DNA from 3 places in the Lysinibacillus sp. FSL L8-0312 genome. Region 2 is predicted to be linked to each of the others. Evidence: predicted binding sites of a transcription regulator. Region 2 holds the regulator's gene; each other region holds the start of a gene.
What was found. The regulator LexA, encoded in region 2, represses DNA repair genes until DNA is damaged. The targets are predictions, from matches to a motif close to CGAACATATGTTCG.
Positions count from the first base shown of each region.

Region 1 (11,038 bases), 2.7 Mb from region 2:
ATTTACATGATATCGGTCGAGCGCAGTTTGACGCTATCACAGATGCTGAGGCACTAGAAGGCTTACAATTGTTAAGTCGAATAGAGGGGATACTTCCTGCGCTTGAAAGTTCCCATGCTATTGCTTACACAGCAAAACTTGCTAGAACCATGCAGAATGATCAGATCATTGTTGTGTGCTTGTCTGGTCGCGGAGATAAGGATGTACACACGGTTAGGGCGGTACTTGGAGGAGATGGCAAATGACGACGTTACAACAAGCAATTGAACAAGCAAAGGTAGCAGGAAATAAAGCTTTTATTCCGTATATCATGGCAGGTGATGGAGGGCTAGAAACGATCAAGCCAACCATCCTAACACTACAGCAGCTAGGTGTGACAGCTATTGAAGTAGGTATCCCCTTTACAGACCCTGTTGCAGATGGGCCAACAATTGAGCGGGCAGGAGAACGTGCACTCGCAGCTGGCGTAACATTAACGAAGGTATTGCAAACGCTCACTTCATTTAGAGATGAAATCACGGTACCTCTAGTTATCATGACTTATTTCAATCCAGTGTTAGCGTATGGCTTAGAGGCTTTTGCAAAAGCCTGTGTAGCTGGGGGCGTTAAGGGAATAATCGTACCAGATGTTCCATTAGAAGAAAGTGCTCTATTACGCGAGGCATTAAACCCATATACCATTGATGTTGTTCAACTTGTCTCTTTAACAAGCCCTCCTGAGCGTATTGCTCGTATTGCAGCAGCTAGTCAGGGCTTCGTTTATGCTGTGACTGTGAATGGAATTACAGGGGCAAGGTCCCGTTTTGCTGCAAACTTAGAGCAGCATTTTGCAAGTCTACGTCAAGCAAGTTCAATCCCTGTGCTTGCAGGCTTTGGTATTTCAACACCTGAGCAAGTGAAAAGGATGGGGTCATTGGGAGATGGAGTTATTGTTGGTAGTGCTATTGTAACAGCATTGCATGAAGAAGATATGACCACCGTAGCAGCATTAGTGGCCGCTTCAAAAGGTGTATTCGAGAAGTCTACTCTATAGAGTAGGCTTTTTTGCTGCTAGATGGATAGTAAGTTTAAACTGATGGATTAATCAGTAAAAGGGGCGGATAGAAATTTCACATTGATGGATAAAACTATCAATCTAACGGATAGTGCGTATCCAATAGAATTTCGGTATAATAGCTTTCGTAAGGAAGTGAGAAGATGATTCTATCGAAAAAAAGATGGCAGGTGGAGCGTCCAGATGCCACACTTGTACAAGCATTACAAAATGACTTACAACTTTCCGCGATTGCTGCAAAAATTTTAGCAGCACGAGGCTGTGAAACTACGGCTGAAGCAGAAAGCTTATTAAATATGACTGAAGCAAATGTCCATGACCCATTTCTTATGTACGGTATGGCTGAAGCAGTAGCACGAATTGAGCAAGCATTAGAAAATGGGCAGAAGATTTTAGTCTATGGCGATTATGATGCCGATGGTGTCACAAGCACGACTGTTATGCTAAATGTTTTACTAGATCTTGGAGCGGATGTATCCTTTAAAATCCCCAATCGTTTTATCCATGGTTATGGTCCACATGAGGCATTATTTCGTGAAGCATATGAAGAGGGTGTACAGTTAATCATAACAGTAGATAACGGGATATCTGGTATCGAACCTGTTCGAGTGGCTAAAGAGCTTGGCATGGATGTCATTGTGACAGATCACCATGAGCCAGGTGAGGAACTACCGCCAGCAGATATTATTCTTCATCCTCGATTACCAGAAGGTCATTATCCGTTTGGAGAGCTAGCTGGAGTAGGTGTAGCCTTTAAGTTAGCACATGCTTTATATGGTGAACTACCAATTCATTTAATGGAATTGGTGGCGATTGGAACTGTAGCCGATTTAGTTCCTTTAGTGGATGAAAATCGCTATCTCGTGAAGCGAGGTATACAGGAAATGCGTCGTTCCCTTAGTCCATGGGTACAAGCAATGTGTGATATAGCCAGTACAGAGCAGGCAAAAATTACGGAAGAGACAATTGGCTTTTATTTTGGTCCTCGATTAAATGCTGTTGGTCGACTCGGAGAAGCAGCTCCAGGAGTCGAGTTATTAATGGCAGATGATAGTGCTAAAGCAAGCGCATTGGCAAAGCAGCTTAATGCCTGCAATACAGAGCGCAAAGATATTGTGAAAAGCATTACAGATGAGGCCATTGCACTTATTGAATCGGATGAAAAAATCGGCAATTCCTTAGTTCTTGTTGTGGCGGGGGAAGGCTGGAATGCAGGCGTTGTTGGAATAGTTGCCTCACGACTTGTTGAGCAGTACTATCGTCCAACCATTGTCCTTTCACTTGATCCTGAAAAGGGCACAGCAAAGGGTTCCGCTCGAAGCATTGAAGGCTTCCATCTATATAATGAACTAGCTAAAAACCGAGATATTTTACCGCATTTTGGTGGACATCCTATGGCCGCAGGCATGACCTTATCGTTAGAGCATGTGGATGAACTACGTACACGCTTGGATGCACAGGCAAGAGAATGTTTAACAGAGGAGCAATTAACACCAATCGTCCATATTGATATTCCGTTAAGCATCGATGAAGTTTCAGCAGATGCTATTGAAGAAATTTCAGCACTAGGACCATTTGGAACAGATTTTCCAAAGCCTGTTTACGTACTTGAGGATGTTGAAATCTCATCTATGCGTAAAATTGGAGCAGCTGAGAATCATATTAAAATGGAATTAACAAATGGCTATGATAAATTAGATAGTGTCGGCTTTAATAAAGGGCATTTACATGATGAATTAACGTATGGCATTAAAGTATCCTTTATAGGCGATTTACAAATTAATGAATGGCAGGGACGTAAAAAAGCCCAATTTATGATCGAGGATGTCCAAACAACGGAATGGCAGCTATTTGATATTCGTGGTATCCGTCAAACTGCGCGTTGGCTTAATACGGTACCAAAGGATGAGGCACAGTTTATTGCCTTTCATCCAGCAACGATGGCGTATTATCAATCATTGATTGGTGCTCCTATTACAGTAGTTGACCCAGCACTATCCAATGTGGAACAAAGTGATTATATTGTGCTCTTAGATTTGCCACAACAAGTTCAAAGACTAGAAGAGGTGTTACAGAAGACGACACCTTCACGTATTTATGCGCATTTTTATATGCCTGATTCGCAATACTTTAGTGGTTTACCTACTCGTGAGCAATTTTCTTGGTATTATAAATTTTTGAAAAATCGACCAGCCTTTCCGCTTGATATGCATATAGCAGATTTAGCAAAGCATACAGGTTGGCCATTGGATGTATTAAAATTTATGACACAGGTGTTTTTTGAGCTTGGTTTTGTTAAAATGGAGAGTGGACTGACGACTGTCAACGTGAATGCCCCAAAACAAGCACTAACAGAGGCACCGTCTTACAAACAACGTTCAGAACAGATTGAAATGGAGCAAAAGCTTGTCTATGCTCCTTATATAGAATTAAAACAATGGTTTGATGAACGATTAACATAAACGGACGTACAGCGTTTCGTAGGAGGAGCAATAACATGGATTTAAAGCAATATGTTACAACAGTTGAAAACTGGCCGAAAGAGGGCATTAGCTTCAGAGATATTACGACAATTATGGATAATGGACCAGCATACAAATATGCAACAGACCAAATTGTAGAATATGCAAAAGAAGTGGGAGCTGAAATTGTAGTTGGCCCTGAGGCTCGTGGTTTTATCATCGGTTGCCCAGTTGCCTATGCACTTGAAATTGGCTTTGCACCTGTTCGTAAACCAGGTAAATTACCACGTGAGGTTATTAGTGCAGACTATGGTCTTGAATATGGTCAAGATACGTTAACAATGCATCATGATGCGATTAAGCCTGGTCAAAAGGTTTTAATCTGTGATGATTTACTAGCAACGGGTGGGACAGTTGAAGCAACTGTTCGTTTAGTAGAAGAATTAGGTGGTCAGGTAGTAGGCTGTGCCTTCCTAATCGAACTTTTAGAATTAAATGGTCGTGCAAAGCTTGGAGATCTAAATATTAAAACACTTATTCAATATTAAGAGAAAGCGTCTACCATAGTGGGCACTTCAGATTGTAGACAAACTCAAGAAATTACGAGTTTGCCTACAGTCTTTTTCTTTTACAATGAAATAAAGTAAAGCCGATACGGGCCGAGTTGCTTTCCCTGCTCCATCCAACTTCTTCCCTATTACTGTGTTGATTAACCGTAAACTTTTAAGCTGATGAAAGCTGAAGACGGATAATTAAATCAATAAACGTGAACAATTAGAAATGGTAACGGTTGATCAATTTATACCATTCGAGCGAAAATTAGAGGCTGCTATTTACCCTTTAGTAGAAACGACTTACTAAGCTTATGGATGCCCAAATATTGATCATGCCACTCTATATTTGGTAAGTAATTAGAAGAAAAAATGACAACAGCCATCGAGGTGAACTTTTCGATGGCTGTTGTTTGCAGTTTGAAGCGCTCAATAAAGTAGGTACTTTTTAATCTTCATCATATGTTTGGATGATCCTTTGTATTGTGCGCAAGGTATCATAGAAATCTGCATATTTTTCAACCCCTATATCTTCGATGATTCTATCTTGAATCGTTTGCCAAATGGGTGCGGCTTCATGCAGCTTTTCTAATCCTTTTTCAGTGAGCGTAATCTTTTTAGTGCGCGCATCGCTTGTGTCTCGCTTTAATTCAACATAGCCATGTTGCTTTAATAGATTAATATTACGGGTCACAGTCGTTTGATCAAGTTGTAAAATTTCACCTAAACGGCTAATTGAGACAGCTTGCTGAAGGTCGATATGGGCCAGCATGGAATATTGTGTAACCTTTAAACCAGTGGGCTGTAGCAGCTTATCATATAATTGTGTGACAACCCTTGTTTTTTTTCTAAGGTTTGCACAAACACAGATTTGTGTATAATCGATTGTTTTAAGTTGATTCTTCATCGTCAGTACTCCTTTGAGGGGATTCTACTAATTGTAAGTATACACCTAAGAGCTAGAAAAGACTGCTTGACAGCTATAGGAACGATTATTATCATTATGCATGTATATACATATAAATGGAATGGAGAGATCGCAAAACATGTATATACATGTTTTGTTATGCATCTCACAAGAAAAGAAGGTGTTAGGATGAAGCGAGTTCATTATAGCTGGTTGATTTTGATTGTCACATTTTTCTCGATTATTGTAGCAGGGATTACAATGTCATCGTCTGGTGTTTTCCTGGATCCCCTCGAAAAAGAATTTCAATGGGATCGCTCAACGATTGCTTTAGCATTTGCTGTAAGTTTATTTTTATATGGCATATCTGGACCATTTATGGCGGCGCTGCTTGAAGTCATTGGTTTAAAGAAAATGATGCTTAGTGCCATGTCTACTTTAATAGTAGGAATGACCTTAACCTTTTGGATGAGCCAATCCTGGCAGTTAATCATTATTTGGGGAGGCATCATTGGGCTTGGTGCGAGCCTTTTTTTAACGGTGCTCAGTCCCTATGTAGCGAATCATTGGTTTGTTAAACGCAGAGGGCTGGCAGTTGGGATTTTAACGGCTAGTACAGCCACAGGTCAATTAATTTTACTGCCAGTGCTAGCCATTATTATTGAACATTATTCTTGGCGATGGGCAATGGGATTAATCCTACTCCTGAGTACCATGATGTTCGTCATGATTGCTATGTTTATTAAAAACAAGCCGCAAGATATTGGTCTAACCCCTTACGGTCATGATGAGATTATAGAAGAGCCGCAAGTACAGCCCAAGAAGAATCCAATTAGTATGGCATTTCTTGGTTTAGCAGAGGCAGTTAAAGTCAAAGCATTTTGGCTCTTAGCAGGCAGCTTTTTCATTTGTGGTCTTTCGACAAGTGGATTAATCGGAACTCACTTTGTGTCATATTGTATTAGCTTTGGCGTTCCGCTAGTAACCGCTGCATCTCTTCTTTCTTTTATGGGGGTGTTTAACTTATTAGGCACGACTGCCTCTGGCTGGCTATCGGATCGCTTTGATAATCGTTGGCTATTATTTTGGTATTACTTGTTAAGGGGAGCTTCTCTCTTGCTACTCCCTTATGCACTCACTCAAGGCTCCTTTGTTTTATTGACGATTTTCAGCATCTTTTATGGACTCGATTGGATTGCCACAGTACCACCAACTATCAGCATTACACGACAAATTTTTGGGATGCAAAAAAGCAGCATTATTTACGGATGGATATTCGCCTCACATCAGGCAGGAGCGGCAGTTGCTGCGTATGGGGGTGGGTTGATTTATAAATTTTTCAATTCCTACACATGGGCTTTTTTCCTTGCTGGCCTATTCTGTGCATTGGCAAGCTTATTCGTTATCATTGTAAAAAAACAAACGCCTCAGCAAGGATAAACAGTCGACTAAAAAAGTTGAACCTCGACAGAAAGAGGTTCAACTTTTTTTATCAATATTAGTTTGACATTTAACAAACAAAAGTTTATAATATAAACAAATATAATAAAAGGTGATGCTATGAATGAAAGAGAACAGGCGGTGCTTGCTTTAATTCGCCAAAACCCGTTTATGTCTCAGCAAGAGATGGCAGATACAATGAATCTGTCCCGTCCCGTGCTTGCTAATTTAGTGTCTAGTTTAACAAAGCAAGGAAAAATTGTAGGTCGTGCTTATATTTTACCCGAGGAAAATGAAATTATTTGCATCGGGGGAGCTAATTTAGACCGAAAATTCCATGTGAAGGGCAATGTTCAATTTGGAACATCTAACCCTGCCAGCTCTTCTTTTAGTGTAGGTGGAGTTGGTCGAAATATTGCTGAAAACTTAGGCAGATTAAACCATCAAGTGACGTTATTAACAACGGCTGGTAAAGATGCTGATTGGCAAGTGATCCAAGAAGCTTCGGAATCCTTTATGAATCTACGTTATGTGGAGCAGCTAGCTGAGGCTTCTACGGGTTCCTATACAGCTATTATGGATGAACAAGGTGAGCTAGCATTAGCTGTAGCCAATATGGAGGTTTATGACCTGCTGTTACCGAGTTTGTTGAAAAAGCATGAAACAATGCTAGTGAATGCTGGTTGCTTTATTTTGGATTTAAATTGCCCGAAAGAAACAGTGGCGTATATCCAGCAAGTAGCCATTGCTCGTGCCATTCCATTAGTCATTGTGCCAGTATCTTCGCCAAAAATGAATCGACTACCTGAAACATTACAAGGTGTAACTTGGTTTATTTGTAACACGGATGAAGCAGAAACAATTGTTGGACATAAAATTGAAAGCGCTACCCATTATGAAAAAGCATTACAACAGCTCTTACAACTAGGTGCTGAACATGTCATTATCACAGCTGGTAGCAAGGGTGTTTATGCAGCATCTACGACGATCACACCTCGTCATTTCGCTGCGAAAGTGATCAACAAAATTGAAGATGTTACAGGAGCAGGAGATGCGTTTGTCAGCGCTGTGATACACAGTTGGTTGACAGGTCAATCTTTTGAGACATGTATTGATGCAGGGTTAACAAATGCTAAAAATACATTGGCATCTCCTTATACAGTAAGACCTGAATTATCAGTAGATTTGTTAAAAAATGAAATGGAGGAATAACAACATGAAAGAATTCATCGTATTATCAGAAGAAGTAAAAGCAGGACAAGCAAAAGGTCTACCAATCGTGGCATTAGAATCTACAATCATTTCACACGGTATGCCATATCCACAAAATGTGAAAACTGCGCGTGAAGTTGAGCAAATTATTCGCGATAATGGTGCAGTACCTGCAACCATTGCCTTAATAGATGGCAAAATCAAAATCGGTTTATCAGATGAAGAGCTAGAGATGTTTGGAAATTCACAAGGCGTTGCAAAAGCTTCACGTCGTGACTTAGGCTACTTACTTGCAACAAAAAAATTAGGTGCGACAACAGTTGCAGCTACAATGATCTGTGCTGAACTTGCAGACATTGAAATCTTTGTAACAGGTGGTATTGGTGGTGTACACCGTGGTGCTGAAACAACAATGGATGTCTCTGCTGACTTAGAAGAATTAGCACAAACTAATGTGGCTGTTATTTGCGCGGGTGCAAAATCTATTCTAGATATTGGTCTTACATTAGAATACCTTGAAACAAAAGGGGTACCAGTAGTTGGTTATGGTACAGATGAATTACCAGCATTCTACACACGTCAAAGTGGTTTCGATGTCAACTTCCAGCTTGATACACCAGAGGAGATTGCAGCAATGCTATCTGCGAAATGGCAATTAGGGTTAAAAGGTGGCGCTGTCATTGCCAACCCAATTCCAGAAGCTGAAGCATTAGATCATACATTTATTACAAACATTATTGAAAAAGCTTTAGCTGAAGCTGAAGAGAATGGTATTCAAGGTAAAAACGTTACACCATTCTTACTTGGTAAAGTAAAAGAATTAACAGAAGGTAAAAGTCTTGATGCGAACATTGCATTAGTGAAAAACAATGCAGTCGTTGGCGCAAAAATTGCTGTTGCCTACAATCAATTACACTAATCATTTGTCGAAACAAGAACCCTTTGTGACATCCTGTCGCAAAGGGTCTTTTTCATTAAAAAGAAGAATATTTTTTCCATTTTTCGAACTGTTCACGAGATTAACTAAACTAAATGACACAGTCTCTTTACAATAGGCTACAAAATTTTATACAATTAAGTTTATATCTAATCTGAAAAATTTGACGAGCAAGGTGGACATGTTATGGCGAAAGAGCAAATTTTGACTCCTGAGGACGTTTTTGAGTTAGTCAAATCCTACATGAATGATGAAAATGTCACATTCGTGAAAAAAGCATATGAATTAGCAAGGGATGCCCATATTGAGCAATTCCGTAGCTCTGGTGAACCTTATATCATTCACCCAGTACAAGTGGCAGGTATTCTAGCTGAATTACAAATGGACCCGGAAACAGTAGCGGCAGGTTTTTTACATGATGTTGTCGAAGATACGGATTTTACGCGGGATGATTTGGTACGGGAATTTGGCGAAGAAGTAGCCGTGCTTGTTGATGGTGTGACAAAGCTAGGGAAAATTAAATATTTATCAAAAGAGGCGCAGCAGGCGGAGAATCATCGAAAAATGTTTGTAGCTATGGCACAGGATATTCGTGTCATCTTAATTAAGCTAGCAGACCGTCTCCATAATATGCGTACGTTAAAGCATTTACCTGCTGAAAAGCAGCGACGCATTTCGAAAGAGACGCTAGAAATTTTTGCACCACTTGCACATCGTCTGGGAATCTCGACTGTAAAATGGGAGCTTGAAGATACAGCACTTCGTTATTTAAACCCACAACAATATTATCGTATTGTCAGTTTGATGAAGAAAAAGCGTGATGAGCGTGAGGCTTATTTAGAGAATGTCATGGCTGAGATGAAGTCACAGCTTAATGAGGTTGAAATTGAAGCAGATATCTATGGTCGTCCAAAGCATATTTACAGTATTTATCGAAAAATGGTGCTCCAAAAGAAACAATTTAATGAAATTTATGATTTATTAGCCATACGTGTACTTGTCGATAGTATTAAAGATTGCTATGCGGTTTTAGGGATTGTGCATACACTCTGGAAACCGATGCCAGGGCGCTTTAAAGACTATATTGCCATGCCAAAACAAAACCTGTATCAGTCCTTACACACGACCGTTATTGGACCCTATGGTGATCCATTAGAGGTTCAGATTCGTACGAAGGAAATGCACAAAATTGCAGAGTACGGGATTGCGGCACACTGGGCGTATAAAGAGGGCAAAAATGTTGATCATCAAAAGCAAAATGTCGATCAAAAATTAACATGGTTCCGTGAGATTTTAGAATTCCAAAATGAATCTTCTAATGCCGAAGAATTTATGGAATCCTTAAAATTCGATTTATTTTCTGATATGGTCTACGTATTTACACCTGAAGGCGATGTCATCGAATTGCCGGCGGGTTCTGTGCCCATCGATTTTGCCTATCGTGTCCATTCAGAGGTCGGAAATCGTACGATTGGGGCAAAAGTCAATGGGAAAATGGTGCCACTTGATACACCACTGAAAACCGGCGATATCATTGAAATTTTAACATCTAAGCAATCTTTTGGTCCGAGCCGCGATTGGCTAAAAATAGCACAATCCTCACAGGCGAAAAATAAGATTAAGCAATTCTTTAAACGACATTTACGTGAAGAGAATATCATCAAAGGGAAAGAAATGATTGAAAAGGAAATTCGTGCTCAGGATTTCGATTTAAAGGAAACGATGTCATCAGAAAACCTCAAACGTGTATGTGATAAATTCAACTATACGAATGAGGAGGACTTGTATGCAGCAGTAGGGGTGAATGGCATTACTGCACAGCAAGTGGTTAATCGTTTAGCAGAAAAACGTCGTAAAGAGCGTGAGCAGGAAGAAGCTTTAGAGAAAATTGAACAAAAAATGAAAAATCCAATTCCGCAAAAACGAACGGAATCGGGTGTCATCGTCAAGGGCATTGATAATATGCTTATTCGACTTTCTCGTTGTTGTACGCCTGTACCTGGTGATGAGATTGTAGGCTTTATTACAAAAGGTAGAGGTGTTTCTGTACACCGTGCAGACTGTCCAAATATTCAAATTGAGGATGAGCAAGAACGTTTAATTGAAGTGGAATGGGAGCATGGAATCATCCCTGAGAAAAAAGAATATCCAGTGGATATCGAAGTGTCAGCCTTTGATCGACCTGGTATTTTAAATGAAATTATGCAAATTGTTAGTGAAACAAAAACAAATATTTTAGCAGTCAGTGGTCGTGCTGATCGTGATAAAATGGCAACAATTCATTTAACGATTTCCATTTCAAACATTTCACATTTGCATAAGGTTGTTGAGCGGATTAAACAAACACCTGATATTTATTCGGTGCAGCGTGTCATCAATTAATGATTGGCAACAACATAGAATTGGGGTTTTAATGCATGAAAGTAGTATTACAGCGCAGTAAAGCTGCTTCTGTAACGGTTGACGGAACTGTCA
Region 1 is NZ_JBBOOV010000001.1:1,776,151-1,787,188, reverse strand. It holds gene trpB (tryptophan synthase subunit beta) at 1-245, shown strand, start outside; gene trpA (tryptophan synthase subunit alpha) at 242-1,033, shown strand; gene recJ (single-stranded-DNA-specific exonuclease RecJ) at 1,198-3,516, shown strand; gene MHI22_RS09080 (adenine phosphoribosyltransferase) at 3,552-4,064, shown strand; gene MHI22_RS09075 (MarR family winged helix-turn-helix transcriptional regulator) at 4,516-4,974, opposite strand; gene MHI22_RS09070 (MFS transporter) at 5,164-6,414, shown strand; gene MHI22_RS09065 (carbohydrate kinase) at 6,535-7,626, shown strand; gene MHI22_RS09060 (pseudouridine-5'-phosphate glycosidase) at 7,631-8,545, shown strand; gene MHI22_RS09055 (RelA/SpoT family protein) at 8,750-10,945, shown strand; gene dtd (D-aminoacyl-tRNA deacylase) at 10,981-11,038, shown strand, end outside.
Region 1: MHI22_RS09065 (carbohydrate kinase) is a predicted target of LexA. The motif match lies at 6,489-6,502, and genes of this name have one in related genera.

Region 2 (11,038 bases):
CACCCTATTAGTAGATGGACTATTAAAGGTTGTAGCAGGTCAAACAACAACATCAGAAATTTTACGTGTTGCAAGTGTAGATTAGGGGTGATAAAAATGACATCTTATTCAATCGTTGAATTATTAACACGTGCGTTTGAAGAAAAAGCATCGGATCTTCATTTAACAAAAGGTATTCCGCCAGTATATCGTATTCATGGGCAGTTGGAACATTACGGTGCAGATCCATTAGATTCTGAAGAATTAAAGGGAATGGTAAATGCCATTCTTCCTGTACATAAACAACAGGAGTTTGAGGAAAAGGGAGAAACTGACTTTAACTTTTCATTGCCTGGGAAATGTCGATTCCGTGTAAATGCCTATCATCAGCGAAATGAAGTGACAATAGCGGCTCGTTTAATTGAAGCTAAAATTCCTTCTATTGAAGCACTTAATATGCCACAAGTGTTATATAAGCTTGCGGAAAAACCACAAGGTTTAATTTTAGTAACTGGTCCAACAGGCTCAGGTAAATCAACTACATTAGCAGCAATGATTGATTATATCAACGAGACAAGATCAAAACATATTATTACGTTAGAGGATCCAATTGAATACTTGCATACTCATAAAAAGTCTATCATCAATCAGCGTGAGGTTGGTGTCGATACAATGAGTTTTGCGAATGGTTTACGAGCATCATTGCGTCAAGACCCAGATATTATTTTAGTTGGGGAGATGCGAGATTATGAAACGATTTCAACGGCTATCACGGCTGCTGAAACAGGGCATTTAGTAATGGCAACACTTCATACAAGTAGTGCACCAACTACAATCGACCGTATTATTGATGTATTTCCACCGCATCAGCAAAGTCAAATTCGAGTACAGCTTGCGAATGTACTGCAAGGTATTGTTTCACAGCGTTTATTTATTCGTAAAGATGTAAAAGGGCGCATTGCTGCGACAGAAATTTTAGTACAAGCTCCTGCCATTTCGAATTTAATTCGCAATGAAAAAATTCACCAAATTCCAAGCGTAATGCAGACAAGTAAAGCATTGGGCATGCACACATTAGAATCTTCGATGCAGCACCTGATTACCACAGGTAAGATCTCGCTAGAAGATGCACGGCCATACATGAACGCTGGTGATTATAGTTGACTGTATTTCGTTTTAGTGGTCGCACCAAAACAGGAGCACCTAAAAAGGGCATTATTGAAGCCCCAAATAAAAAAATTGCTATGGAGAAGCTTCGTGCACAAGGAATAAATGCGCGAGAGCTTCAAGAATCAAATAGCATTTTACATAAGGACATTGCCATTGGTACAAAAGTGAAGCACCAAGAGTTTGTTATTTATTGTCGGCAGTATGCGACATTAATTCGTGCTGGTGTCCCTGTCGTTGAAGCGACGCGTATTTTGGGTGAGCAAACACGGAATAAACCACTAAAGCGAGCATTGATGCAAGTTGAAGAGGATATTCGGAGTGGGATGGCATTTTCAGATGCAGCAGGCAAACATACCAAAGTGTTTCCCTTGCTTTTTGTCAATATGATGCGTGCTGGAGAGGCTACTGGTAACGTTGACGACACATTAGATCGTCTGGCAAGCACACTAGAAAAGCAATATAACATCAAGAAAAAAATTCAATCGGCAATGACCTATCCAGCAATATTATCCCTTTTAACGCTGGTGGTTGGCATGTTTTTAATGGTTTTTATTGTGCCTACCTTTATGGATGCATTTAAAGATATGGACTTAGAAATGCCGCTAATTACAGTTATTGTTGTTGGTATAAGTGATTGGCTGATTCAGTTTTGGTATCTCGTGATTTTAGGGCTATTAGTGTTAGTAGTGGGATCACGTTATTTTTATAAAAATAATAAAGAGTTTCATTATACGGTTAATGTTTTGTTACTCCGCATGCCTATCTTTGGCCAACTTTTACAAAAAGATATTATAGCGAGAATGACGAGAACTCTATCTACTCTTTTTAGTAGCTCGGTGCCGATTTTACAAGCCCTAACGATTGTTGAAAAAGTCGGAGGTAATCCAGTTATGGGAAAAGTAGTGCTGGAGGCCCGCGATAATTTAGAAAAGGGTGGCACATTATCAGAGCCACTTGAAAAAAGCTGGCTATTTCCACCTCTTGTTACACAAATGACAGCAATTGGTGAGAAAACAGGCTCCTTGGATTACATGCTTGAAAAAATTGCTGATTTTTACGAGGAAGAAGTAAACCGTGCCGTCGATACAATGAAGTCACTTATCGAACCTTTAATGATTATAGTACTTGCTCTTGTTGTAGGAGTAATTGTTGCGGCTATATTCTTACCAATGTTCCAACTATATGAAAATATGTAATTTTTAATTATATAAAACTTATTTAGAAATTGAATTAGAAGACCGTGTTTTCACACTTCATATAAAACTACTAAGGAGGAATTCTCTATGTTTAAAAAATGGAAAAATAAAAAACTATTGAAAAATGAGAAGGGTTTAACATTAGTTGAACTTTTAGCTGTAATTGTTATTTTAGCAATTATCGCAGCAATCGCTGTGCCTGCAATTGGTAATATTATTAATAAGTCAAAGGACCGTGCTATTTTAGCAGAAGCATCAAATATTCTATCTGGTGCTAAGATTGCTTATATTGATGGCGCTTGTAAAGGAGACAGCTCAGATAATGAGTGTGTGAAAGATGAATTAGAAGCGTTTGTAGATGGTATTGAGCTAGGAAGCAATGATAAAGTAACGTATAACGAAAGTGAAAAAAAATGGTCAATTTCATATGGTAGATTTGAAGAGATTAAAACAGAGAGTCTCAAAGTTAGCTCAACTGCAGGTGCAATAACAATATTTGAAGAAGAACTTAATAAACTATTAAAAAGTGCAGGAGTAGATAAGAAAAAAACAGAAAATACTAAAACTCAATAATCAGTCCTCCCAACCCATTCAGAAACGATAATTTTCTTGCGTTTCTGGCTGGGGAATGGATGACTAATTGATAAAATCATTTATACTGAATAGGAAAAGGAGGTCTTTTCACATGTTTAAGAGAAAGAGAAAGTCGCATGTATCGATTGAACTGAAGGATTATGTGCTACGTGCGATTGTGGCGAAAGGACCTGAGCCTAGTCAATGGCATGGCTATGAATATCCTTTACCAGCTGATATTGTTGAAAATGGAGCAATCATAGATGAGGTGGCTCTTTTTGAAATTATTAAAGAACAGGTTGTGAAGTGGACAGGAAAAAAACAGGCTGTTCGTATGTTTGTGCCTGATACAACTGTTTTATTAAAAAGTTTCGAGCATCCTAAAGATGTTAAACCTCAGGAATTACGAGGATATGCTGAAATGGAGTTGGGCCATTCTATTCATTTACCTTTTCAGGACCCGTTAATTGATGTTTATGATCCCGATGCGGAGGACGGTAAAGCGATATTATTTGCAGCACCTTCAGAGGAAATTACGAAAATAGTAGGAATGCTGTTAGATGTCTCCTTGGACCCTGAAGCTGCCGATATTCGTGCCTTATGCAATATACGTTTGTTAGAACATATGTCAATGTTAGTGCCTAATAAAACATATTTAATTGCTGATTGGTCTATCAATGAACTTTCCATTAGTATCTTTTCAAACGGACAGGTTGAGTTTTTGCGTTATCAATCGATTGAAACAGATATGGCACAATGGCAGGGCAAAAAAGTCGATGAATTTAGCTACCAATTTCTCTACAATGGTGAAACCGAAGATTACCAGATGGTCGTCATGGATCAGGTTTTAGAAATTGATCGGATGATGAATTTCTTTAAGTTTTCTTTACATAAAGGGGAAAAAACAGTAGATGAAATCATAATACTTGGTGATAACCCGTTACTCAAATCAATAGGAACCTTATTATCTTCTAATTTAGAGACACCTTTGATGATTGTTGATGGAGCAAAAATTGAAAAGTTCTTTCCTTATTTTAAAAAAGAATTTTCAACATTGCTAGGCTTAGCTTTGAAGGAGGTTCATTAATGGTTCCAGATATAAACCTCTTACCACAGCTTGAAAAACGGTCTACTTCACCAAAGCTTTTTTATAGCTTGATAATTGTCATAGTGGGTCTAATAGTAGCTTATTTACTATTTATATTTTTTACAGCTAAAAGTGATTTGTCACGTTTATCTGCTGAGGAAAAGACATTAACGACACAGCTTGAACAATTACAGCAAGAGTTAGATGTAAGACAAAGTGTTGATCAGGGATCATTGGAGGAATCTGTTGCCTATATTCAAGGTGTTTCTTATCCTGTAACCCCATTAATTGATGAAACGAAAACTTTACTACCAACTCAAACGTACTTGCGTAGCTACGTTTTTGGGGAAAATACAGTTAATATTGAAGTGGATTTTGAAACGATGACCGATATATCGAAATATGTAGAGCGACTTTTAATGAGTAGTTTTTTTACAGACGCACAAATTAATACAGTGTCAAACTTTGATATAGAGCTTGGCGAACAGAAGGAATTAACGCCTGAACAAAAATTTAAAGAAGTACCACGTTATTCAGTGTCCATTACGGCGACAATCGACTTTATGTATTTAGCTGGAGGACGACGCTCATGAATAAATTAACGAGTAGTAAAAATTCATCTATTATCTTGTTATTGACTTTAATCGTTTCTATTTTATTTGCGCTTTATTATTATTTATTATTACCAAGATTAAATGAAGTAGAAGCAAAAGAGAGTCATGTATCACAGATACAGCAAGAGATTTCTAGTGTAAAAGAACAATTAGCTCAATTAGACAAGGAGCAGGGTCAGCCGACTATCAATGTTTTAGCGTTAAGACAGAAGCTACCTACAACAAGAGCTGTTGAAAAGATCATACTAGATTTAGCTGAGATTGAGGAAGTGACAGGAACACGCATAAAGTCATTAACAGTTCAAAATGATGATGCGGCTGTTTCGCAATCAGATGTATCGCAAGACCTTAATCTGTTGGAGCAAGCTGAAGAAGAGGTTAATGGTGAGCAGGATAACAAGATTACGAGTTCACCGATTTCATCTATTTCAAAGGATTCCTTACCATCGAATTTAAAGTTGATTACTTTTATATTAGAGGTTGGGGCGCTTGATTTTAATTCTCTAGAGAGCTTTTTACAGGAAATTGAACAATTACAGCGTGTGATGAAAACGGATACTATCGAATTCAAATTGCCTGGAGAGCAGGATCAATTAGAAAAAGATACGGATCTTACTTTACAAGCTACCGTCCAGGTGACGACGTTCTATTACGAAGGAGAGTAATAATTGCATTGATAGGCGTTCCATACTGCATCTGTATGGGCGCCTATTAGTTTAGGAGGACAGAAAATTGGAAATGGCTTATACAATCTTTCTATTTTTATTTGGGCTTGTCTTTGGCTCTTTTTATAATGTGGTAGGCTTACGTGTGCCACAGAAGGAGTCGATTGTACAACCTCCTTCACATTGTACTAAATGTCAAAGGCAACTGACGGCGCTTGATTTAGTGCCAGTTTTATCTTATGTGTTTTTTGGGGGGAAATGTCGGAGCTGTGGTAATAAAATAGCTTGGATTTATCCAGTAATGGAATTATTAACAGGATTATTGTTTGCCTTTGCATATTGGCAGCTTGGTTGGAGCATAGAGTTTATAGTAGCCCTATTTTTTATTTCATTATTAGTCATCATTGTTGTTTCTGATATAGCCTATATGCTGATTCCGAATAAGGTGCTTTTATTCTTTTTACCCTTCCTTATTATTGGACGAGTATTGTCGCCATTAACACCCTGGTGGGACTGTGCTGTAGGTGCAGTCGTTGGTTTCGGCATATTATATAGTATTGCTGTGATATCAAACGGGGGCATGGGTGGAGGCGATATTAAATTATTCTTTTTAATTGGACTTGTTCTTGGTACAATGCATACACTGTTAACATTATTTATAGCTGCAGTTATCGGCATGATTGTCGGGCTTGTCGTGTTAACGAAGAACAAGCAGGGGAGAAAAACACCTATTCCTTTTGGACCTTCTATTGCATTAGCCGCTATCATTGTCTATTTTTATGGGGATTCATTAATCGATTGGTATTTAGGTTTTTGGTAATTGTTCAATCTTCAAGCATATGGAGGGAAGCAAGTGAAACCGATTATTGGCATTACAGCCTTTGTGGAAGATGATTTATCCTCTCGATTAAATGCTGCTTACAGTAAAAGTATCATTGATGCAGGTGGGATTCCGCTTATTATTCCACTTGGCGTAGAGGAGGATGCCACACAAATTCTATCCCTTACAGATGGTTTATTGTTATCTGGAGGCTATGACGTGCATCCATTTCTGTATGGGGCAGAGCCTGCACCAAAACTAGGGAAAATTCATCCAGCAAGAGATACGGTAGAGTTAGCATTAATTGAAGCGGCATTCACACGAAAGATGCCTATTTTGGGTATTTGCCGAGGCATTCAAATACTAAATGTAGCACTAGGTGGTACTTTATTTCAGGATATTGATAGTGACCATTTTAGTACTAAGCTGCTCAAGCATGTACAGCAATCTGCTCGAGCTGTAGCTACTCATTATGTACAAATTATGGAGGAGAATTTATTAGCGACCATTTTACAACAAGAGAAAATAGCGGTAAATTCATTTCATCATCAGGCAGTTAATGTATTAGCAGAGAAATTAAAAGTAGCAGCAAAATCGAGTGATGGCATTATCGAAGCAGTTGTTCATGAAGAGTTGCCATTTTGCTTGGCTGTTCAGTGGCATCCCGAGGAACTAGCTATAGCAGGAGATGAGCCTGCACAAAAATTATTTTCAGCCTTTGTTGAAGCTAGCTTAAAATTCAAAAAGGAAGCGTAGCAGGGGGACTGTACAAAGAATCCAACCATATATGGATTCTTTTTTTGCGTAAAAAAGAGGATACATGCTCTTAGAAGGAACACATAATCCTCAAAACCTACTTTAAATGATTAATGTACACGACGATATAGTCCTACAACTTGTCCTAAAATAGAAACTTGATCGACGATAATAGGCTCCATAGATGAGTTTTCAGGCTGTAAACGGAAATGATTTTTTTCCTTGAAGAAACGTTTGACCGTTGCTTCATCCTCTGCTGTCATGGCTACAACAATATCTCCGTTATTAGCTGTTGCCTTTTGCTTCACAATAACTAAATCGCCGTCTAAAATTCCTGCTTCAATCATAGATTCCCCCATAATCTCTAGCATGAATAACTGATCCTCGCTTGTGCCATACGTATCTGGTAATGGGAAATATTCTTCAATGTTTTCAATAGCAGTAATTGGGGAACCAGCAGTTACCTTCCCCACAAGTGGTACATGAATGACTTGCTGCTTTTGAATAGACTCTTCAGGCTCTAAAATTTCAATTGCACGTGGCTTTGTTGGATCTCGACGAATAAAGCCCTTTTGTTCTAATCGAGCTAAATGACCATGAACAGTTGAACTTGAAGCAAGTCCGACTGCTTCCCCGATTTCACGTACTGATGGTGGATATCCCTTAGCTCGTACCTCTTCTTTAATAAAAGCCAAAATGTCCTCTTGTCTTTTCGAAACTTTTTTCATGAGTGCTCACCTCTTTTTTCTAATATCATTCTTCTTATTTGATAGTATAACAGAATGCGAACATGTATGCAAACATAGGTTCGAAAAGTGTTTGACAAAAACGTTTGTTCGCTTTATTATGAGAACATACATTCCGAACAAACATTCTAGAAAAGGGGTTGTAACTATGACATGGTTAAAGAAAAATACACATATCTCCATTTTATTAGGAGCTTGTCTATTATTTGCAGGATACCTTTACATCACTGATCCAGGAGATGTTAATTACGCAGAAATTCAAATTGAACATGGGGATAGCTTGTGGTCGTTAGCAGAGCAATACCGTGGTAAGATGAGTACAGATGATTGGATTAAGCTGGTCAAAACAGAAAATGAATTAGCAGATATTAAAATTGTGGCAGGAAAGTCTCTAGTTATTCCTGTATTGGGTGATCAAGCCAATCCCATCCATACTATCGAAATTGCGAGAACTGAACAATGATGAATAAACAAATGTCGGCTGTTGTCTATTGCCGTGTAAGTACTGAAAAAGAAACACAAAGCTCCTCATTAGAGCGCCAACAGGAAGAGTTGCTGCGCTACGCTAGAGAGCAAGGCTATGAGGTAAAGGGTGTATTTAAGGATAAGCATAGCGGCTATGATGTGGAACGCGATGGCTTGCTTGAAATGCTTGATTTCATTAAAGAAAAGGGAATTAATGCCCTTTTTGTACAAGATGAAACACGATTAGGACGTGGGAACGCAAGGATGGCTGTGTTGCATTTATTGCAAAAATCAGCAACAGATGTTTTTTCCATGCGCGATGCAGGACCCGTTCAACTAAATGAAATGGACACGATGCTGCTTGAGATTTTAGCAATCGTGGAGGAGTATCAACGAAGAATCCATAATGCTAAAATACGTCGAGGCATGCGACGCGCTGTAGAAAATGGCTATCGTCCTGAAAATAATTTATCGAACCGAGGGAATCCCTATGGGCAGGAGCGAAAGGATCTACCTGTAGATGAAATTGTCAAGCTACGCAAACGTGGATTTACCTTTGAGGAAATTTCGATCACGCTTCGAGGGTTGGGCTTTGAAGTAAGTAAAGCGACTGTTCATCGTCGCTTCCAAGAACATCAAGAAAGATTAGCAGGCAAATAATATCGCCTGCTAATCTTTTTTATTCACAGTAAAAAATGCTATTGATAGGAAGCCAAACTGTCGATGATGATGTTAGTAGGTAGTTGAAAAGGATACTCTTTATTTATTCGATCATAAAACATTATGCCATTTAAATGATCGATTTCATGTTGGACAACGATCGCCCCATAGCCCTGAAACGGCAAGATGAATTCTTGACCATCAATGTCATATGCTCTGACCTTAATACGCTCGTATCTTGGCACAAAACCATGGACAGGTCGATTAACCGACAGGCAGCCTTCTCCATCAGGTAAATAAATCATATTGAGGGAATGACTTATGATTTTGGGATTGATAAACACCATTTCATTATGATCAAATAGTACAGCAAACATTCGTTTGTCTACACCTATTTGATTTGCAGACAACCCAGTTCCAGGGCGAAGCTTATATTTTTTTGCTAGCGTTGGATCTTGGCTGTTTTTGAGATATTGCAGCATAGCTAATAAAGTATTTCGATCCTCTTGGTTTAAGGGTGTCGTCACTTCTTCGGTTTGTTTTCGTAATAATACCGAGTCTTCTTTCACAAAATCTTTCATGGTAATGATCGAATCAGGAAGAAATTTAGTCATACATAAACACCTCATCAATACGGCTATTGAGGACTTTAGCCATGTTCAAAGCTAATGGCTCGTACTTATCATTTTCAATACAATTAATTGTCTGTCTAACAACACCGCATTCTTTCGTAAGTATAGCTTTGGTTATCCCTAATTTGTTTCTCAACATTTTGATCATACTCCTCAGGTTTATCCCTCCGTTTTGTCTGAAGTGTTAGCCATTTATTTTATACTCTTTTTACTGAATGACCAAATGTTGTTACTATGTAACACGGTCATTTTATAGAGTTCTATGCCATTCTTCTTGCAAGATTGCGTAATAGTATTCATCCCACCAATTGTCACCATGCGGTATACATTTTTTAAAAAATCCTTCACGCCGCATACCGATCTTTTCCATCACTCGGTAAGAAGCTATATTTTCGGGTTGGCATGTTGCTATTATTCTATGAAGCTTCAATTTGGAAAATCCATAATCTAATAGGGCTTGAGCAGCTTCTGATGCATAGCCATGTTGCTGATAAGCAGGATTCAATACCCATCCAATTTCATAGGTATGTTCGCCAAAGCATCGATGAAAAACTAAATGACCAATAACTTCTGGTTGATCGCGTAAAGTAATGGCAAAATGCTTAGCTTGATCCGCGCTATTTTCTGTTATAAATTTTTGGACTTGTTCTTCCGTTAAAACTCCTTCAGGCATATAATGCATCACCGTTTCATCAGACATATAGCTATAAACAGCCTGCCAATCTTGGGCTTCAAATTTTCGGATAAGTAATCGCTGTGTTGTGATGTTCATTTAATTTCCTCCAATAAATATAAATTTTTTCCTTTTATTATTAGTTATACACGACTAACATCTGGAAGTCATGTAAATTATGGCTAAGAAGTGTTATTAAGGGTTGGTATAACTGCATTTTAAGGGAAAGCATGCTATACTTTGCATACTGAAGTCATTAAGCTAGGTATTGAAAGGTGTGTAACAATGTTATCAAAGGAAAAAATTAACCGAATTAATGAACTTTCTGCTAAGGCCAAAAGTGGTCAATTAACAGAAGCAGAGGCTAAGGAGCGAACAGCGCTTCGCAAGGAGTACTTAGATACGTTTAGAGCGACTATGCGAGATACGATTGAAAATGTAAAAGTGGTAGATGCAGAAGGTAATGATGTGACACCAGAGAAAGTAAGACAAGCTAAAAAAAATAAATTTCTAAATTAATGTGACACAATTCAATAAAGTATGTATGAAAACGCAATTAGTATAACAAAAGCATTGTTTTCTAAAGCAATGTTGACTAAACTGTAAAAGAACAATATAGGACGAGAAAGGATGTCACAATATAATGACTCAACACGCGGATCTTTTAGCAATTAATGCTATTCGAACTTTGTCAATCGACGCTATCGAAAAAGCAAATTCTGGTCACCCAGGTTTACCAATGGGGGCGGCGCCAATGGCTTATACGCTATGGACAAAACAATTACGCCATAATCCAGCAAATCCAAAATGGTATAACCGTGATCGTTTTGTACTATCAGCTGGTCATGGTTCTATGCTTCTGTACAGCTTACTTCATCTTGGAGGCTATGGTTTACCAATGGAAGAAATTCAAAACTTCCGCCAATGGGATTCATTAACACCAGGACATCCTGAATACGGTCATACAGTAGGTGTAGAGGCAACAACTGGTCCACTTGGTCA
Region 2 is NZ_JBBOOV010000001.1:4,468,369-4,479,406, forward strand. It holds gene MHI22_RS22220 (GspE/PulE family protein) at 1-85, shown strand, start outside; gene MHI22_RS22225 (type IV pilus twitching motility protein PilT) at 97-1,143, shown strand; gene MHI22_RS22230 (type II secretion system F family protein) at 1,140-2,345, shown strand; gene MHI22_RS22235 (prepilin-type N-terminal cleavage/methylation domain-containing protein) at 2,433-2,918, shown strand; gene pilM (type IV pilus biogenesis protein PilM) at 3,031-4,005, shown strand; gene MHI22_RS22245 (PilN domain-containing protein) at 4,005-4,598, shown strand; gene MHI22_RS22250 (hypothetical protein) at 4,595-5,284, shown strand; gene MHI22_RS22255 (prepilin peptidase) at 5,352-6,104, shown strand; gene MHI22_RS22260 (gamma-glutamyl-gamma-aminobutyrate hydrolase family protein) at 6,138-6,860, shown strand; gene lexA (transcriptional repressor LexA) at 6,971-7,588, opposite strand; gene yneA (cell division suppressor protein YneA) at 7,755-8,069, shown strand; gene MHI22_RS22275 (YneB family resolvase-like protein) at 8,066-8,731, shown strand; gene def (peptide deformylase) at 8,770-9,345, opposite strand; gene MHI22_RS22285 (GNAT family N-acetyltransferase) at 9,614-10,135, opposite strand; gene MHI22_RS22290 (DUF896 domain-containing protein) at 10,322-10,555, shown strand; gene tkt (transketolase) at 10,680-11,038, shown strand, end outside.

Region 3 (11,038 bases), 2.7 Mb from region 2:
GCCCATCATACCGTTAGATGGTGGCAGGCTAGTATTAGCCTGGCTATTTTTAAGTTATCCAAGAGCTCAAGTGGTGGAAATGTATTATTGGTTGTCTTTCATCATTGCCACTACACTATTACTAGTCACTTTCAAGTTCTTGCCACAGTCTATTTTTTTAGCCATCATTAATTTATTCATTTGGCTGCAAGCATTGAAAGAATGGCGCTATCGAAAATATAGAGTTGCTTTTGAAAAATATGTTATGAATAGATTGACTTAAAAAAAAACGTATGGTAATATTTTAATGTTATTGTTTGTAGCACCCGTGCTACTACAACCGCTCTGGAAAGGTTTAAGTATCTAATAAGATCACCTTTTAAAACAGGCGAGTCTGAGTCTAAGAGGAGGTGCAGTAAAATGTACGCAATTATTGAAACTGGTGGTAAACAAATCAAAGTAGAAGCTGGTCAAGAAATCTATGTTGAGAAATTAGGCGTAGAAGCTGATGAGGTTGTTACTTTTGATAAAGTATTATTCGTAGGTGGCGAAAACGTTAAAGTTGGCGCTCCATTCGTAGAAGGCGCTACAGTAACAGCTAAAGTTGTTAAAGAAGGCCGTGCGAAAAAAATCGTTGTTTTCAAATTGAAAGCTAAAAAGAACTACCGTCGTAAACAAGGTCACCGTCAACCTTACACAAAATTAGTTGTTGAAGCAATCAACGCTTAATTGTGAGGTGTAGCGAATGATACAAGTTACGATTCATCACAATGAAAATAGACATGTGTCAGCATTTGAATTTTCAGGACATGCTGGGTACGATGAATCTGGTAAAGATTTAGTGTGTGCAGGAGCATCTACTATTGCCATTGGTACAGTAAATGCTATTTATGCATTATTACAAATTCAACCAGAAGTCGAACAAGCTGCTGAAGGTGGAGGCTATCTTAAGGTAGATTTACCATCAGATTTAGAGCCTGAAGTAGATGCAAAACTACAGTTAATTGTTCAAGTAATGACTGCCCAAGTGTATTCTATGGTGCAAAATTACGGACAATACATCCAAATCAACTACAACCAAGTAGGAGGTGGAACTCGATGAAATTATTATTAGCATTAGATCTTCAACTTTTCGCATCGAAAAAAGGGGTAGGTTCTACTAAAAACGGACGTGATTCTGAGTCTAAACGACTTGGTGCTAAACGTGCTGATGGCCAATTCGTAACTGGTGGTTCAATTCTTTACCGTCAACGCGGTACAAAAATTTACCCAGGTACAAACGTAGGTCGTGGTGGTGACGATACACTATTTGCTAAAGTTGACGGCGTTGTTAAATTCGAACGCTTAGGTCGCGATCGCAAACAAGTATCTGTATATCCAACTACACAAGAAGCTTAATCTTTTATAAGATAACATAAAGCGGAGGACTGCATTTATTGCAGTCCTTTTTTTGGCTAAATTTCAACAATGCCGATTCTGGTCTCAATTAAGCTGAGGCATAATTGATTAAAGAATTAAGGGAAAAATAGAGCAAAACTTGTTATACTAGTAAGGATAACTTTATTGGAGTGAATGGGATGAACAATCAATCACTAACCATTAGTGAAGTATTACGTTTTGCAAATCATGATTATGTGAATCAACTGCAACTGATTCGCATGAATTTAGATTTAGGTAGAATTGATGAATCAAAGAAACTTATTCAACATTATTCAGAACAATTACGCGTGTTTTCTATCCTCAATCGACTACAATTACCACAAACAATTGAGTGGCTACAAACAGCAGGATGGCGTTATCCATCACTAGCATGGAAGCTAAGTGGTGAGATAAAAAAGCCAGTGACCAACAATATTGATCGGGAAGTTGTAGATTATTTAAACAAAACAGTTATGCATGTTTATGATACATTAGATCCATTTACAGAGCAGATCCTAACGCTTGATGTACGTGTTGACGATCATACATTTGCCGTGACATTCACGCTAAATGGGTTATGGAGTGCTGATGCATTCACCGAAAAAGGTTTGAAACAATTCGACATTCAAACAATTGAGCAGACAACTACGCGCTGGCAATATGTCTTGAGTGCAAATAGGGAGTGAACTAAATGTTTGTCGATCACGTAAAGATTTTTGTTAAAGGTGGCGACGGTGGAGATGGTATGGTTGCCTTCCGTCGAGAAAAATATGTACCAAATGGTGGTCCAGCTGGTGGAGATGGTGGACATGGCGGTAACGTCGTATTTGAAGTAGAAGAAGGCTTACGAACGTTAATGGATTTCCGCTATAAACGTCATTTTAAAGCGCCTCGTGGTGAACATGGGATGAGTAAAGGCATGCATGGTAAAAATGCAGAGGATTTAATCGTTAAAGTTCCACCAGGCACAGTGGTTATGAATGAAGAAACAAATGCAGTTATTGCCGACTTAGTCGAGCATGGGCAAAGAGCCATTATTGCGAAAGCTGGCCGAGGTGGACGAGGAAATTCTCGTTTTGCCACTCCTGCCAACCCAGCGCCAGAACTTTCTGAAAAAGGTGAGCCAGGACAAGAATTAAATGTTATATTAGAGTTAAAAGTTTTAGCAGATGTAGGATTAGTTGGTTTCCCAAGTGTTGGTAAATCAACGCTTTTATCAGTGGTTTCTGCTGCTAAGCCAAAAATTGGTGCATATCATTTTACGACAATTGTACCGAACTTAGGCATGATTGAAACGGAAGATCACCGAAGCTTTGCGATGGCAGATTTACCTGGGCTTATTGAAGGGGCACATGAAGGGGTAGGATTAGGCCATCAATTTTTACGACATATTGAACGTACACGCGTTATTGTCCATGTTATTGATATGTCAGGAATGGAAGGTCGCGATCCATATGAAGATTATTTAACAATCAATGAAGAGCTAAAACAATATAATCTTCGTTTAACGGAGCGCCCACAAATAATTGTAGCCAATAAAATGGATATGCCAGATGCAGAAGAAAACTTAGCAGCATTCCGCCAAAAGGTAGGAGAAGATGTTCAAATTTTCCCAATTTCTGCTGTTTCACGTCAAGGGTTAAAAGAGCTGTTGTTTGCCATTGCGGATCTACTGGAAGTAACGCCTGAATTCCCACTATATGAAGATGTAGAGGAGCAATCAGACGCAACTGTCATGTACAAGCATGAGGCAAAAGGTGAAGATTTCGAGATCACTCGTGACGATGATGGTACATTTATTATTAATGGTTATGCCATTGAGCGTTTATTTAAAATGACGGACTTTAGCCGTGAAGATGGTATTCGTCGTTTTGCTCGTCAATTGCGTGCAATGGGTGTGGATGAGGCTCTGCGTCAACGTGGAGCACAAGATGGCGATACAGTACGCCTACAAGAGTTTGAATTTGAATTTGTCGATTAAGACATGAGTTTTAGGGGGAAGCGTATGAAGAATGTTGCGAATCAGCGATATTATTTAGTTCGTGAGGATGTTTTAACGGATGCAATGCAAAAAACTTTGGAAGCGAAACACTTACTATCAAGTGGTTCAGTATCTTCCATTTGGGATGCGGTAAAGCAGGTGGATTTATCGCGAAGTGCGTTTTACAAATATCGTGATGCGGTTTTTCCTTTTCATTCAATTGTGCAGGAACGCATTTTAACAGTCTTTTTACAGCTTCAAGATAGAAAAGGAACACTTGCTAAGCTTTTAGAAACTGTGACAATTACACATTGTAATGTATTGACAATTCATCAAACGATTCCGATTCAGGGACGTGCCAATGTTACTTTATCATTAGATGTAACAAGCATGACCTGTGATCTTGATGACCTCATTCAGCAATTAAAGCGCTTAGATTTTGTAGAATCAGCAGAAGTAATTAGTTCTGGAGCATTATAATAACAGTACAGTGTTCAATCCTTTAATTTTTGACAAAAATGAATTATCGTGTTTAATAAGACTGCTAGGTCAGAATGCGATAACAAGCTCAAATAAGGAGCTGTCCCAACAGTGAGTAATCTCGCGGGACTGCTCCTTATTGTGCCATAAAGGAGGTATTTGCAATGACAAAGCAACAATGGGAAAATAGAATCGCCTATTTAGGACCAGAAGCATCATTTACATATTTAGCAACAAAGGCTACTTTTCCAAATGAGTGGCTTGTACCGTGTGCGACGATTCCAGAATGTATAGAGGCTGTCGCGGAGGGAAAGGTGGATTTAGCCGTCGTTCCGCTAGAAAATGCCTTAGAGGGCTCTGTAACATTAACATTAGATTATTTATTCCATGAGGCAACACTCTATGTGACAGGTGAATTATTGCTAAAAATCCAGCAGCATTTAATGGTGAATAAAGCGCAAAAGGATCATTGGCAGTCTATCGCAGGTGTTTATTCCCACCCACATGCACTAGCTCAATGTCATAAATACTTATTTTATCGTTTCAGTCATGTGCCATTACATCAAACAACTTCCACAGCGGCAGCAGCGAAATATGTATCAGAAAATCCACAAGAATGTATAGCCGCAGTAGGCAATGCAGCAGCAGCCGAAAAATATGGCCTTGACATAGTTGAATCGAATATCCATGATTTCCATTTTAACCATACACGTTTCTTTGTACTGTCCAAGCAAAATAAACGATTGCCGCAAGAGCTATCTGAAGGGCAAGCTAAGACAACGTTTATGATTACATTGCCAACGGATCGTTCAGGGGCATTGCATCAGGTGCTTTCTGTTTTTGCATGGCGTCAACTGAATTTAAGTAAAATTGAATCACGTCCACTTAAAACGGGCCTAGGTGATTATTTCTTTATGATTGATGTATTAGCAGATGAAAAAGAACCGATGATGCGTGGCGCCATGGAAGAATTAGCTGCACTAGGCTGTAAGGTAAAATCTTTGGGTACTTACTTCACTTATGTTACATCAGACGAGGCAGAATAGCTGTAGGGAGGAATGGTAATGGCTGGCATCATTTTATTTGATGGTATCTGTAATTTTTGTGATAGCACTGTTCAATTTATTATCAAACACGATGAAGCTGGCTATTTTCAATTTGCGTCACTTCAAAGTGATATCGGCCAAGCATTGCTCAATCAGTACAATATACCAAAGAATATAGATAGTGTGATTCTGATTGAACAAGGGAACGTCTCGCTGGAATCTACCGCAGCATTAAACATATGCAGGAAATTGGATGGACTGTGGCCTTGCTTCTATGCCTTGATTCTTGTTCCCCCCATTATCCGTAATGCGCTGTATCGATTATTTGCTAAACAACGCTATCGTTTATTTGGTCAAAAAAGTGAATGCTTATTGCCCACACCTTCTCAACGGCAACGATTTCTTTCCTAGTAGCGCACGGGTTTATAATATCCGCAGAGAGTGGAAAAATACTTTCGCTCAGGATCAAAATACTCGCGAAGAGAAAAGAAATACCGTCGCTCAAGCGTCCAATCAGAAGCATAACATTTGCAATCAAAACAGAAAGCACCGTATGAAAAAGGATATCATACGGTGCTTTTGCTATTTATTGATCTGACACTAAGTAACTCTTTTTTTGTAAGGCTTGTTCAATTAAAGTTAAAACTTCAACAGAGGGTGCAGAGATGACATGCAGATGAATGCCACCAGTAAGGGCGGATAAATAATTAGCCTGTGTGGCATTGACACGTTCGATAAACTGTTTCACCTCATGGCGATTTGATACCATAATGGAGGCAGTGAGTTCACCATATATTGGATGTTCTACAATAACATTTTTGACAGTACCACCACAATCGACAATGGTCATTAATTCATCCTCTGTTTGCTCTGAGGTATGCAAGCAAGGGAACGTACGTTCAACGGTTTGCTGTAATTGTTCCTGATGCATATAAAGATAGCCCTGGCTTGTGGCAATAATGGGCTCATTTCTTGCCTTTAATAGAGTCATATCATTGACGATAACTTGTCTAGAAACATTGGCGAACTTAGCCAAGTCTGTCCCAGTTATAGGTGCTTTACTGTTTTTTAATTGCGCTAAAAGTTGCAGTCGGCGTTCTTCGCCTAACATTTTTTTCATAAGAGTTCACCTCTGCTCATAATAAAGGAATCAGCATTCCTTATGTTTTAGTGTACCATGAAGCATTTCTAACTTGCTGAAATTTTTGTATCCAAATGAAACATTGAACATATGATACGTAGAGAGGAAGGGAGGAAAAAATTGCGTATTCATATTGTTCAAAAGGGAGACACCTTGTGGAAGATTGCGAAAGAGTACGGCATTTCGTTTGAAGATTTGAAGCGGCTCAATGTCCATCTTGCCAACCCAGATTATATTGTTCCAGGTATGGAAATTATATTGCCTGAAAAAATAAACAAAGAGCCGCATAGAGAATCACATAAAGAAATGCCGAAAAAGGAAACACAAGTGCATAAGGAGGCACCGAAGGAAAGTCCTAAAAAAGAGGTACAGCGACCGATGCCACCACCGCCGCCTATTGTACCGCCACCACCAGCTCCTATGCCAATGCCAGAACCACAAATGATTCCGATTCCAATACCGATGCCAATGCCTATGCAAATGCCACAACAACCGATGTGGGTACCGCAGCCTGTGGAAATGAATTGGCACCAACAATTGGTGATGCCACAAATGGAGCAAAATGTTACAACACCACCTGTACAAATACAGCCACCACCACCGCCAGCACCTACACCACCACCTGTAGCTCAACCGAAGCCAATGCCACAACCAGCGCCACAGCCACCGATGCATATCATGCCACAAATGCCTGCTGTCCCACATTGCTCAAGTTGTCATCAACCGATCTATCATCAAATGTGGTGGCCGATGATGCCAATGCAACCTCAGGTCGAGCATTATACGATGCCACAACAGCCAATGTCTTGTGACATGCCAGATCATAAAGTAGGTGGGATGGAAGACTTTTTAGAGTCTACATCACCATTCTTCCATACACAGGATCAGCAAATGAAGCCACAAATGGATATGAATATGGGTCAATCTTGTGGCTGTGGTACACAGCCAATGATGATGCCTGATATGAACATGGGTCAATCCTGTGGCTGTCATCAACAACCAATGATGATGCCTACATGGCAAATGGATCCTTGTCATTGTCCGCCACCACCATGTCCGACACATTGTCCACCGCCGTGCCCACCAGCAGGGGGACAATGGATGTCACCGCACTATTTCCCAGGCGGGATGACGCCTTATCGATGGTGAAAAAGCGTATATTGTAGAAGAGTTAAAGTCAAACATTTGGAAATATAAGTATGAATCGAATCATTATTTTGTCAAACGAGCGAAGCAAGTGGAAATTGCAGAGAAGGTGAGAGCAATTCATCGCCAGTTAGGACGCATGGAGCCTTCTCTAATCTTACCATTGGTCCAGAGTGATGATGAGCAGTTAATTGTGCAAGTATGGCAAGAAGGAAGCCATGGTGCTAACTTTGCATATAAAAAAGATCGTGAAGAATCTCTTAAATTATTAATAGCTTTACATGATACACATAAAAAAATAGCTTGGCAGCGAATGCCAGGCTTGCATACCTACTCGCAGCTTTTAAAATGGCAAATGCGTCATATGCGTTTTAAAAGTAGAAGAAATGAGTTTCGAGCTTTTTTAACAAAAGAAGAAATCGATCAAATTGTGCATTATAGTGATAAATCTTTACAACTGATTGCATTAGAGGATGCGCCTGAAAAAGAAATCACACTATTACATGGGGATGTGGTTCATCATAATTTTTTATGGTGCTCTGATGGCCAATTACGTTTAATTGATTTTGATTTAGCACATCTTGGCGAAGCAGATGATGAATATATTTTATGGTTGCATCGTGTATTACCTGCTGTTGATTATGATCTTGGGAAAATTTTTGCCGAATTACCTGAGCTGAAACGACTGGATAAAAGAAAGCTCCATCGTTTGAAATATCCGAATGAGCTATTACGAGAATGGCTTTTTGCAGTGGATTTACCACTAGAGCAACAGCTAGTATTTTTAGATTATTTAGTGCCATTCACAAAACGAGCCCTCACCTATTGGCCAAAACTGTGGTACGATATTGATAGATTTGTTAAAAAATGACCGTCATTTGGCGGTCATTTTTGTTTGGCAACAGCGCTTTTGCCACTACTTTTTGTCGAGCATTCGTTCGCTATATGCTATAATCGAAGACGATGATTGTGAGGGATTATAGATGTATGATTATTTAAAAGGACAAGTAACTCGTATTACACCTGAGTTTATAGTATTAGAACAACAAGGTATTGGCTGGCAACTTCATACGCCCAATCCGTTTGCATTCCGCACATCAGCCCTGGAGCAACAGATATATGTTCATTTGCATGTACGAGAGGATGCACAAGTTTTATATGGTTTCCCTAATCTAGATCAACGTGAGCTATTTCGAAAGCTAATATTAGTATCTGGCATAGGGCCAAAGGGGGCTCTAGCGATTTTAGCTACTGGGAATCCGCAACAGGTTATTAGTGCCATTGAGCGGGAGGACGAAGCGTTTTTAGTGAAGTTCCCTGGGGTTGGGAAAAAAACGGCACGTCAAATGATTCTTGATTTGAAGGGCAAGCTAGGCTCGTTATTAGATACATTGGAGCTTCCTAGTGCAGAACATGAGCTACCATTGTTTGGTGTGAATCCTTATAAGCATGAGCTAGAAGAAGCTATACTGGCGTTAATGGCACTTGGTTATTCTGAAAAAGAGCTCGAAAAAATTCGTCCACAGCTTGAGGACAACGACAAGCTGGAAACGACAGATGCCTTTATGAAACAAGCGTTGCAACTATTGCTAAAAATAAAATAAGGAAAGGAGGGAAGGTGCATGTCTGAACGTATGATGGCAAGTGAGGCAGGTAGCTATGATGAGCAGTTTGAATTATCTTTACGCCCTCAAAAATTAACGCAGTATATTGGGCAACATAAAGTGAAGGAAAACTTACAAATATTCATTGAAGCGGCAAAGCTTCGCCAAGAAAGTTTAGACCATGTGCTGTTATATGGACCTCCGGGACTTGGTAAAACGACATTAGCTGCTGTTATTGCGAATGAGATGAATGTCAATGTACGCATGACGAGTGGCCCTGCAATTGAGCGCCCAGGGGATTTAGCAGCTATTTTAAGTTCACTTGAGCCTGGGGACGTTTTATTTATAGATGAAATTCATCGACTCTCCCGTGCCATTGAAGAAGTGCTATATCCAGCAATGGAGGACTTCTGTTTAGATATTGTGGTGGGGAAAGGTCCAGAAGCACGTTCTGTACGCCTTGATTTACCTCCCTTTACCCTTGTAGGTGCTACAACAAGAGCTGGCGCCTTATCAGCCCCTTTAAGGGATCGCTTTGGTGTGTTACTACGCTTAGAATATTATGATGATCGTTCACTTGCTGAAATTGTGGTGCGAAGTGCTCATTTATTTGAGGTGAAAATTGAGCAAGTAGCGGCAATGGAAATGGCGAGACGCTCACGCGGAACACCTCGAATTGCGAATCGTCTATTAAAACGAGTACGAGATTATGCACAAGTGCTTGGAGATGGTATGATAACGGAGGGTCTTGCACAGCAAGCGCTAGAGCTGTTACAAGTTGATCCTAGAGGGCTTGATCATATCGACCATAAACTTGTAACGAACATGATTGAGCGCTTCCAAGGCGGTCCAGTGGGCTTAGATACGCTTGCGGCATCGATTGGTGAGGAACGGGTTACGATAGAGGATGTATATGAACCTTATTTGATGCAAATTGGCCTTATTCAACGTACACCACGGGGAAGAGTTGCCACACATTTAGCCTATGAACATTTTGGATATGAGTATCCACAACAAACATAAAGAAGGAAGTTTTTTCATGCGTGTAGAAGATTTTGATTTTGAATTACCAGAGGAGCTTATTGCTCAAACGCCATTAATTGATCGTACTGCGAGCCGCTTAATGGTTGTTACACCTGGCGCTACTAAAGTAGAGCACCACCATTTTGCTCACGTTTTAGATGAGCTACATGCTGGAGATTGTCTCGTATTAAATGATACAAGAGTCTTACCTGCTCGCTTAATGGGTGTGAAAGAGGAAACAGGTGCACATATAGAAGTATTGTTATTAAAGCAATTAGCTGGTACAGATGAGTGGGAAACACTTGTAAAACCAGCTAAGCGTGTAAAAGTAGGAACTGTTATCACATTTGGTGAAGGTTTATTAACAGCTACTTGTACAGGAGAGCTTGAACATGGCGGACGTACATTTGACTTTCATTATGATGGCATCTTTTATGAAATATTAGAGCAACTTGGTGAAATGCCGTTGCCTCCATATATTCGTGAAAAACTTGAGGACAAGGATCGTTACCAAACGGTTTATGCCAAAGAACGTGGCTCAGCTGCAGCACCAACAGCGGGACTGCATTTCACGGAGCAATTATTAGAGCAGGTAAAAGCGAAAGGTGTAGAAGTGGTCTTTATCACGCTACATGTGGGTCTCGGCACTTTCCGTCCTGTTAGTGTTGATTCGATTGAAAACCATGAAATGCACGCTGAATTCTATAGTGTGACCGAACAAGCGGCAGATACGATTAATCGTGTTAAGCAAAACGGCGGCAAGGTCATAGCTGTTGGGACAACCTCTACACGTACATTGGAGACAATTGGCTCTAAATATGAGGGGGAAGTGCGAGCAGAACAAGGTTGGACGTCTATTTTCATTTATCCAGGCTACAACTTTACGGTGGTGGATGGGTTAATTACAAACTTCCATTTACCGAAATCAACACTTGTCATGCTTGTTAGTACGCTAGCTACTCGAGAAACTATTTTAAGTGCCTATCAGCAAGCAGTGGAGGAAAAATATCGCTTCTTTAGTTTTGGAGATGCGATGTTTATACGTCCGAAAAAATAATAGTGGATATAATCGAAGTACTGTTTTTACTTCAGATAAGAGAGGATTTTTAGTTTATGACACAACCAGCAATTCGATATGAATTACTTCATACTTGTAAACAAACAGGAGCACGTCTTGGCATCGTCCATACACCACATGGCTCCTTTGAAACACCAGCAT
Region 3 is NZ_JBBOOV010000001.1:1,802,688-1,813,725, reverse strand. It holds gene MHI22_RS09230 (stage IV sporulation protein FB) at 1-262, shown strand, start outside; ribosomal protein L21 leader region at 308-385, shown strand; gene rplU (50S ribosomal protein L21) at 400-708, shown strand; gene MHI22_RS09220 (ribosomal-processing cysteine protease Prp) at 725-1,081, shown strand; gene rpmA (50S ribosomal protein L27) at 1,078-1,377, shown strand; gene MHI22_RS09210 (Spo0B domain-containing protein) at 1,557-2,084, shown strand; gene obgE (GTPase ObgE) at 2,090-3,379, shown strand; gene MHI22_RS09200 (ACT domain-containing protein) at 3,404-3,859, shown strand; gene pheA (prephenate dehydratase) at 4,024-4,905, shown strand; gene MHI22_RS09190 (thiol-disulfide oxidoreductase DCC family protein) at 4,924-5,316, shown strand; gene MHI22_RS09185 (transcription repressor NadR) at 5,492-6,025, opposite strand; gene MHI22_RS09180 (LysM peptidoglycan-binding domain-containing protein) at 6,167-7,195, shown strand; gene MHI22_RS09175 (phosphotransferase) at 7,185-8,063, shown strand; gene ruvA (Holliday junction branch migration protein RuvA) at 8,176-8,796, shown strand; gene ruvB (Holliday junction branch migration DNA helicase RuvB) at 8,815-9,819, shown strand; gene queA (tRNA preQ1(34) S-adenosylmethionine ribosyltransferase-isomerase QueA) at 9,836-10,876, shown strand; gene tgt (tRNA guanosine(34) transglycosylase Tgt) at 10,933-11,038, shown strand, end outside.
Region 3: ruvA (Holliday junction branch migration protein RuvA) is a predicted target of LexA. The motif match lies at 8,120-8,133, and genes of this name have one in related genera.